Regions from separate parts of the Lysinibacillus sp. OL1 genome, predicted to be linked through region 2. Evidence: riboswitches for the same ligand, from Rfam matches in the RefSeq annotation. Region 2 holds a riboswitch; each other region holds the start of a gene.

Region 1 (3,120 bases), on a different contig from region 2:
TACCGATGTAAATTGGAGCTTGTAAATGCTTTGTTGCCTCATAAATCTCTACAATTTTTTCTTTCGTATATACTGGTTGAGAAATGAAGTAGTCTGCCCCATGCTCAATTTTCTTCTCTAAGCGTGTCACAGCACGATCTAACACACGGACGTTTGGATTAAATGCAGCAGCAACTGAAAAATTTGCTTTTTTTCGAAGTGGCTTACCTGAGAAAGAGACCCCTCCATTTAATTGCTTAATTAATTGGATTAGCTCCATTGAAGATACATCATAAACACTTGTCGCACCTGGGAAATCTCCTACTTTCGTTGGATCACCCGTAACAGCCAACACATCATGAATACCTAAAGCATTTAACCCCATTAAATGAGATTGTAGACCAATTAAATTACGGTCGCGACATGTAATATGAGTTAGTGGACGTACACCATGTGTGCTCTTCAACAATGCTCCCATTGCAATATTGCTAATACGTGGAGAGGCCAATGAATTGTCTGCCATCATAACTACATCTGCACCTGCATCATATAATTGCTTTGCTCCTTCAAGGAACCCGTCAATCTCTAAATGTCTAGGTGTATCCAACTCTACTATGACAGAACGTTCACGTTTAACCTTTTCATGAAGAGGCTCATACTTTGTTGGCTCCGCTTCCCGAACAATCTCAATCTTTTCAGGTTTCGCATGCTTCTCCTGAACCGGTGATAACTCTTCTAAATACTTCTTTGCTGCTGCAATATGTTTGGGTGTTGTACCACAGCAGCCCCCTATTAAACGTACACCTTGATCACGCAATTCAACAGCCGCTCGACCAAAATAATCAGCTTCTGATTCATAAACGACACGCCCATCCTCTAAGTCCAGAAGTGATGCATTTGGATAGGCCGACATAAATGCCTTATTAGGAAGTTCTACACCTTCAAATGCTAGAATAGTATGGTGTGGACCTAGTCGACAATTGACACCAACAATATCAGCACCTAGGGCTTCAAGCTCATGGAGAGCATTATTTAAAGACATCCCATTTTGTAGAACACCGGGCTCATGCATAGAAACTTGTGCAATAATCGGCAATTTTGTTTTTTCTCGTAGCATCTTTAAGGTTGCTGTTAATTCTTCAAAATCATAATAAGTTTCAAGTAAAAGGCCATCTGGATTCCCTGCAAGTAAGACGCTTGCTTGTTCTTCAATAGTCGCTAATATTTCATCCAAGGTTGCATCACTTTTACGAATTCCCCGAATACCACCAATTGTTCCTAAAACAAATTGACCGCCATCAGCCGCTGCTCGTTTTGCGATGGTGATAGCAGCTTCATTAAATTGTTGGACTTTTGATTCTAATCCATAGCGAGCTAATTTAATGGCATTTGCACCGTACGTATTCGTTTGAATGATGTCAGCACCAGCTGCAATATATTCTCTATGAATCTTTTCAATTAACTCGGGTCTCTGAACATTCATTTCCTCATGGCAATACTCCAATCCATAGCCATATAGCACTGTGCCTATTGCACCGTCTGCCGTCAATACATGCGTTTTTAACCTTTCAAGCAATCCCATAAAATTAGCCTCTCTTCCTATGTCTCTATATAATAAAAAGCCTTCTTTCATAAAAAAAGAAGGCTTTAACGATTCATCATTGTTGTTCCTTCTCATCTTCGACTCAACGGTCTTCTGGATTTAGCACCTGACAATAAAGTTGGTTGCTGAAGCTTCAATGGGCCAGTCCCTCTGCTTCTCTTGATAAGAATTAAGTATGAATTTTTTAAATAATTAAAAGAATCATATCGTTTACTGACGAATGAGTCAAGACTATTTCACATAACAAAGTTTTTTTTCACTTAAAATCTTAGAAATTGGCAAGTTCATTTGCAAGCTCTTCGCCAATTTTTTTCCCGTTTTGAATACAAGCACCAATACCTACGCCAAAATATGAGCACCCTGCAATCGATAAATTAGGATAGTTCTCATGTAATTCTTGTAGTAGTCCTTGTAATGCTTCACGATGCGCTAAATCATATTTAGGCATTTGATCAATCCACTTTGTTACATTCACAACAGTTGGCTGCTCCTCTATTCCTAGGCTCTTTCTCACATCTTCTAAAGCAACTGCTGCCAATTCTTCATCAGTCATGGCACGTAGTTGCTCATAGGCTGGATTGATGCTCTTATAAAAGAGTCGCACAAGTAATTTATTTTCTTTCGATGTATGCTTCCATTTACGACTAGTCCAAGTTGCTGCATTACAAGTAACGTCTGAATTATGGGAAACAATATAGCCCGTTCCATCTGCTGGCAATTTAGCGTCTGGCACATCAAAACCTAAATAGATAGTAATTGCTGACGCTGTCGTAAATTGGTTAAAATAGCGGTTTAAAGATTCATCCTGTAGCAGATTTTGGACAGAATCATTCGGTAATGCTAAAACGACATAATCTGACTCAATAATTTCACCATTAGCTAAAGAAATTGTGTAGTTCTTATCTTGTTTTTGAACATTTAGTGTAGTAACACCCTTGATAATTTCTACATCGGATAAGGTTTGTTCAAGTCGATTAATTAAAGAAGATAAACCATTTTTAAAGGATATAAATTTTTTGTTCGCTGCTTTAACAAATTGCTCACGATTCGCATCAAAGCCTTTAATAATACTTCCAAAATCATTCTTATAATCAATTAAATACGGTAAAGTAGAGCCAATAGAAAGCTGATGTAAATCTCCTGAATAAACACCTGCAAGGACTGGTGCAATTTGGTTTTTCACCAGTTCCTCTCCTAAATAGTAAGTTAAAAATTCACCGATAGAACTTTCCTTTGTGAAGCCATTGTTTGGCAATGTTAAATCCTTCAACGCTTCTTTTTTTCCCTGCTCGGAAATAAGTGTACTTTCCTCTAAGGATGCTACACTCATCGGTATTCCGAAAGTTGAATCTGCCGGAATAGCATGTAACTCATTATTCGTATAAATATAAGAAATACCTGTTTCGTTGTAAACTAATTCCGCCTCAAAATCAAGCTCCTGCACGAGTTCCATAACGCCTTGATGACGGGCTACAATAGAATCAGCACCCGTTTCCATGATGAAACCTTGTTCATGTGCTGAATATAATTTGCCTCCT
Region 2 (3,120 bases):
CACAAATTTTTTGAATGACATTCATTTCATGTGTAATGAGCAGAATTGTAATTCCTAATTCACGGTTAATCTTTAACAACAATTCAAGAATGGCTTCCGTTGTTTCAGGATCAAGTGCACTTGTTGCTTCGTCACTAAGTAAAATTTCTGGTTCCTGTGCTAAGGCACGCGCAATAGCCACACGCTGTTTTTGACCACCTGAAAGTTGATTGGGGTAACTGTCTAGTTTATCTGTTAAACCGACAATTTCAGCATACTTAGCTACTCGGCTTTTTACTTCCGCCTCTTTATAGCCTAGTAGCTTTAAGGGAACTGCAATATTATTGTAAACTGTTGCTGTTTTTAATAGATTAAAGTGCTGGAAGATCATCCCGATTTTTTGGCGTGTTTGACGTAATTCGTGAAGAGAAAGGGTCGTAATGTCTACATTGTCTATCACTACTTTTCCTGCTGTAGGACGTTCTAGTAGATTAACGCAACGAATGAGTGTACTTTTACCAGCACCACTATAGCCGATTACACCATGAATTTGTCCCTTTTTTACGTGAAGATTGATGCCATCCACAGCTTTTATGATGCCTTTTTTCGACTTGAATTCTTTTGAGATATTTTGTAATTGAATCATGCGATTGTATGCTCCTTTCTCTACCTTCTAAAAAGCAAGAATCTGCTCGTTTTCCTATAGAGGAATTTCGGCAGATTCTTCGGCTTATAGAAGCTTCCTGAATGTATTACCAACTAGGGATTACTGAACCTTTGAATTCCTCTTCGATGAATTGACGTACTTCATCAGATTGGTAGGCCTCAACGAACTTTTTAATTGTTGGATCATTTTCATTTTCAGCACGCACGACAATATAGTTTACGTATGGAGAATCAGTAGATTCCAATAAAATAGAGTCATCTTTAGGGTTAATGCCAGCTTCTAATGCAAAGTTTGTATTAATAGCTGCTACATCTACTTCACTAAGTTGTTTAGGAATTTGAGCGGCCTCTAATTCAATGAATTTTAAATTCTTTTTGTTTTCTTCTACATCACGGATCGAGGCTGTTAAGTCTGCGCCCTCTTTTAACTTAATATAGCCAGCTTCCTGTAAAACAAAGAGGGCACGGGCTCCATTCGTTGGATCATTTGGTAAGCCAAACGTTGCTCCGTCAGGAATGTCATCAAAGGATTTATATTTTTCTGAGTAGATACCCATTGGATTTAAAATCGTTTTGCCCACTGGTACTAACTCTGTATCATGATCTTTATTAAATGTATCCAGGAAAGGCTCGTGTTGATAGCTGTTCGCATCAAGATCACCTTCAGCTAAGGATGTATTAGGTAAAACATAGTCAGAAAATGATTTTAGCTCTACTTCTAGCCCGTTTTCTTTTGCTACTTTAGCAGCTACTTCTGCAATTTGTTCGTGTGGACCAGAAGTGACGCCTACAACGATTTTCTTTTCATCAATTCCTTCAGCTTGGCTTTTACTATCTTCTTTAGAGCCACAGCCTGCTAAAGCTGCTACTAATGTTAAACTTGCTAAACCTACTAAAAATTTATTTTTCTTTTTCATGAAAATACCTCCAAGATTGTTTTTATCGGTTTTTTGAAAATAAAAAAACTCTCTTACAAATTAAGAGAGGCTCATGAAAAGATGTCCTCTCTTATCTATCAAACGAAGATCGTTTGCAGGATTTAGCACCTTCCTTTAAAAAGGAGGTTGCCGAGCTTCATAGGGCCAGTCCCTCAGCTACTCTTGATAAGAGATTTATAATATTTTTTTGTAATTCCGATAGAACTAATATAATTTATAGGGTATAGTAAGTCAATAAATAATTTTTAAATTTTTTATATAATTATAATATTTCGACACAAAAGAGGGATAACAATGTCTGTAAGAGTTAATTATGGTATAGGTTCATTTGGTAAGGTTATTAGTGCTCGTTTTCTAACGGGAACAGATATCATTGAAGGGATTGAAGCGCTTTGCGAAGAGAATAATATAGAGTCAGCAACAATTGTAAGCTGTATTGGCAGCTTTCAAAAAAGTAGCTTTGTTTATTTAGTGCCAGATGCAACAGCTCAAATTCATGTTCGTTTTAGTAATGTGATTGAAAAAGAGGGACCACTAGAATTTATTCAAGGTTCAGGTGTGGTGTGTAAGCGAGATGGTGGATATGAGACACATTTCCATGGTTCTATGAGTGATCAATGTGGTGTAGTATCGGGTGGGCATTTAATAAAAGGGGGAAATCCTGTTATAACTGCTGACATCGTGTTGGCAGAGGTACAAGGTATTCAACATATTCGAAAATGGGATGATGAAACAGGTCATGTTCAATTTTATCCATTAGAAGATGGTTTAGGGCAACCAAGGAAAATTGAAAAATAGTAATAATCCTGTAGCTAGAGATAGCTACAGGATAAGGCACATTATCTATTAAACAATTGTAATTGCTCGATTCTATGGATTGCTTCACGTAAGCGCTCCTCACTAACTAGCAACCCTACGCGCACATAGCCTTCACCATATTGACCGAAGCCATTACCTGCTGCTACAGCGATATCAGCTTTTTCGAGCAATAGATCAGCAAACTGTTCACTTGTATAGCCTAGTGGTACAGGGAGCCATGCGAAGAAGGAGCCTTTTGGAGCCGTAACATGCCAGCCAATTCTTCTAGCTTCTTCAATGAGTACATTTCGGCGACGCTCATAAGTAGCTCGTAGTTCATCCGCACATTGCTGGGAAGCTGTCAGTGCTACTGCTGCAGCTTGTTGAATGGCAGGGAACTGACTACAAAACAGATGATCCTGAATAAGATTAATAGCAGCAATAATCTCGGCATTCCCTACAGCGAAGCCTATACGCCAGCCAGCCATATTATAGGTTTTCGATAATGTATACATTTCAACTCCTACTTCTTTTGCACCATTTGCTTGAAGGAAGCTAACTGGTTTATTACCGTCAAATCCTATTGCCCCATAAGCAAAATCATGTGATACGATAATATTGTGTTCCTTCGCAAAGCGAACGGTCTCTTCAAAAAACGCAAGTGATGCTGTACCACCTGTAGGGTTGTTTGGGTAATTTAAGTAAAGAAGCTTTGCCTTTTCTTTCACTTCATCAGGTA
Region 3 (3,120 bases), on a different contig from region 2:
CACCTACTTTTAATGTTACGTTTTCTTTACTATCTGTTTGATCGCCAGATGCTGATTTTTCATCTTCTTTTTTATCTGTACCGCAAGCTGCTAATGCTAGTACAAGTATTGATAAAAATAATCCTGCTAATAACTTTTTCATTTATGACACTCCCTTTTATTTGTTTTAAATATGTTAGCGGTAAAAACCGGAATAACCTCAATTTCGTGCTAGCGTTTATCAATTTTCTCAGTAATTAAATCACCAATCCATTGAATAATAAATACGACTACTAAGATCAAAATAGTTGCCATTAATGTCACATCTTGGCGATTTCGCTGGAAGCCGTCTAAGAAAGCTAAGTTACCAAGACCACCTGCACCAATAATTCCTGCCATCGCTGTATAACCTACAAGAGCAACAGCCGTTACGGTGATACCAGAAATCAAAGCTGGTAATGATTCAGGAACCAATACTTTCCAAATAATTGTAGAAGTTTTCGCTCCCATTGAACGAGCCGCTTCAATGACACCTTTATCAATTTCACGTAACGCAATTAATACCATACGAGCATAAAACGGTGCTGCACCGATAATTAAAGCAGGTAACGCCGCATTGGCACCACGAATTGTACCTAGTAACAACTTCGTAAATGGAATTAATAAAATAATTAATACGATAAATGGAATGGAACGGAAAATATTAACGAGTGATCCCGTTAAAAAGTTAACGATTTTATTTGCCCATAACTGATTGGGACTAGTTAAAAATAGAACAATACCAATGACTAACCCAAGAATAAATGTCACAACCGTTGATATAGCTGTCATGTATAAAGTTTCATACGTAGCTTGCCACATATTTTCCCAGTCTACATTCGGAAAGAGATTAGTTAGCATTTTCAATCACCTCCGTCTGTACTTCCACTGTATTTAAATAACGAAGGGCTTCAGTGACGTTTTTCTGAGAGCCATCAATTTGCACAATCAATGTACCATATGCACCATTTTTTGTTTGTGAAATATTTCCGTGAACAATACTTACTTCTACATCAAATTGTTTCACAAGATGTGAGATGACTGGCTGTTCTGTTTTTTCACCAACAAAAATAAGTTTGACAAGTTGTCCAGTTGGATAGTTTGTTTTAATTTGTGCTACCGTATCCTGTGTTTCCTTAGTGTCTGTAATTTGAGATACAAACTTCTTAGTAATAGCCGCCTGTGGGGCTTGGAAGACTTGCAATACCTCACCACGTTCCACAATTTCGCCTGCCTCCATCACTGCTACACGATGACAAATTTTGCGAATGACATGCATTTCGTGGGTAATCAGGACGATAGTTAAGCCTAAGCGTTCATTTATATCAACGAGTAAATCAAGAATAGCATCCGTTGTTTCAGGATCGAGTGCCGATGTCGCCTCATCACATAGTAAAACCTCTGGATTATTCGCTAATGCACGTGCAATTCCTACACGCTGCTTTTGTCCACCAGAAAGCTGGGATGGATATGCCTTATCGCGCCCTTCTAAGCCTACAAGGGCAATTAATTCCTTCACACGTGCTTCACGTTGAGCCTTTGGGAAGCCTGCGATTTCTAAAGGGAATGCAATATTTTCGGCAACTGTTCTAGACCAAAGTAAATTGAAATGCTGGAAAATCATACTTACCTTTTGTCTAGCCGCTCTAAGCTTTTGCCCTTTTATCGATGAAAATTCTTGATTGTTCACCGTTACTGTTCCTGCTGTCGGTTTCTCTAAACCGTTTAATAAACGAATCATGGTACTTTTACCAGCACCACTATAGCCAATAATGCCAAAAATTTCACCTTTATTAATAGTAAGGTTGACGTCTTTGACTGCCGTTAATTCGCCATTTGCTGTTTTGTATTTCTTTGTAATATTTTGAAGCTGGATCATAGCGAATACTCCTTTTCTCATATAGAAAACCCCTTCACTCACAGACAAGTAGAAGGGGTCACGTATAATACGTTAAACCGTTCTCTCATCTTTCAAAGAAAAATCTTTGGGTGATTTGGCACCTTTTCACATTGTGATGGTTGCCGGGCTTCATAGGGCACTTCCCTCCGCCACTCTTCATAAGAGTTCGATATATTTAATGTTTTAGTAATATATTTGATACTTTACCACGCTAGTAAAGTTCAGTCAATTGATTTTTTTAACAATTCATATAAAAATGGTACGGATTGAAAAGCATAAATCTTTTCTGTCACTTTTCCGCCATCACTGATGAGTAGACATGGAACACTTTCAATTTGATGCTCATAAGCAATGTGTTCCAAAAAGTTGATATTTGCTTTACCAATTTGTAGCTGTGGCAGTAATTGTTCAATAATGGACATCATTTTAGATGCCACTGCACATGTTCCACACATCGGTGTATATAAATAAAATGCAGTTTTCTCTCCTGACTGTTTAGCCGCTTCCCACTGCTCTGTTGACCATTCTTCCATTTACTCACGCAACCTTACAAAATATATTCATTATGGATTGAAAAATGTGCTCGCAGTAAAATCATCGCTAGCACTTTTCTTGGTGTCGTTTCTACTTCCTTATATGTTGGCATTGTGCGCAGATGCTCAGCTTCTGGATAATGTCTGTCCATTAATGCACGTAGCTTATCGCCAGAAGTATCTGCATCAAAAAAAGTAAATAGCTCACAGCCCTCATAGGGATCCAGTAGTTCTTCTAATTGATGCACACCAATTGTACCATTCGTACATAGTATTGTAACATTCTCATTCAAAATAGGCTCAATTTGTAGCTTATCTGAGCGTCCTTCTACTATCAAGCATTTTCCCTCGAACATTACGCCACCTCCATTTAGAGATCCCCACTTATAAGTCATTATATAACAAAAAACGCCGGTAGTTTCCGACGTTTTTCGATTATAGCTTGTCTTATTCAGCGATCATTTCTTCGTATTGCTCTGCTGTCATTAGTTTCTCAACTTCTGATGCGTCAGCAGGCTCAACAACGATCATCCATGCTTTTTCATATGGTGATTCATTAACGAATTCTGGGCTATCTTCTAAATCTGCATTTACTTCCACTACAGTACCTGAGATTGGTGCATATAATTCAGAAACAGTTTTTACTGATTCTACGCTACCGAATGGATC

Evidence for each region. Region 2 has a riboswitch for S-adenosylmethionine ahead of EW028_RS09730 (MetQ/NlpA family ABC transporter substrate-binding protein). Riboswitches for the same ligand answer to the same signal wherever they lie in the genome.
Region 1: linked by a shared signal. The riboswitch ahead of EW028_RS21470 (bifunctional homocysteine S-methyltransferase/methylenetetrahydrofolate reductase) and the one ahead of EW028_RS09730 (MetQ/NlpA family ABC transporter substrate-binding protein) in region 2 are both predicted to bind S-adenosylmethionine.
Region 3: linked by a shared signal. The riboswitch ahead of EW028_RS13295 (methionine ABC transporter ATP-binding protein) and the one ahead of EW028_RS09730 (MetQ/NlpA family ABC transporter substrate-binding protein) in region 2 are both predicted to bind S-adenosylmethionine.

What each region holds. Positions count from the first base shown of each region.
Region 1 is NZ_SJDS01000016.1:28,854-31,973, forward strand. It holds gene EW028_RS21470 (bifunctional homocysteine S-methyltransferase/methylenetetrahydrofolate reductase) at 1-1,561, opposite strand, end outside; SAM riboswitch class I at 1,651-1,751, opposite strand; gene EW028_RS21475 (protoporphyrinogen oxidase) at 1,851-3,120, opposite strand, start outside.
Region 2 is NZ_SJDS01000004.1:121,102-124,221, forward strand. It holds gene EW028_RS09725 (methionine ABC transporter ATP-binding protein) at 1-625, opposite strand, end outside; gene EW028_RS09730 (MetQ/NlpA family ABC transporter substrate-binding protein) at 732-1,562, opposite strand; SAM riboswitch class I at 1,651-1,755, opposite strand; gene EW028_RS09735 (PPC domain-containing DNA-binding protein) at 1,878-2,381, shown strand; gene EW028_RS09740 (pyridoxal phosphate-dependent aminotransferase) at 2,423-3,120, opposite strand, start outside.
Region 3 is NZ_SJDS01000006.1:238,748-241,867, reverse strand. It holds gene EW028_RS13305 (MetQ/NlpA family ABC transporter substrate-binding protein) at 1-142, opposite strand, end outside; gene EW028_RS13300 (methionine ABC transporter permease) at 211-879, opposite strand; gene EW028_RS13295 (methionine ABC transporter ATP-binding protein) at 869-1,897, opposite strand; SAM riboswitch class I at 1,980-2,083, opposite strand; gene EW028_RS13290 (thioredoxin family protein) at 2,140-2,451, opposite strand; gene EW028_RS13285 (toprim domain-containing protein) at 2,466-2,807, opposite strand; gene gcvH (glycine cleavage system protein GcvH) at 2,899-3,120, opposite strand, start outside.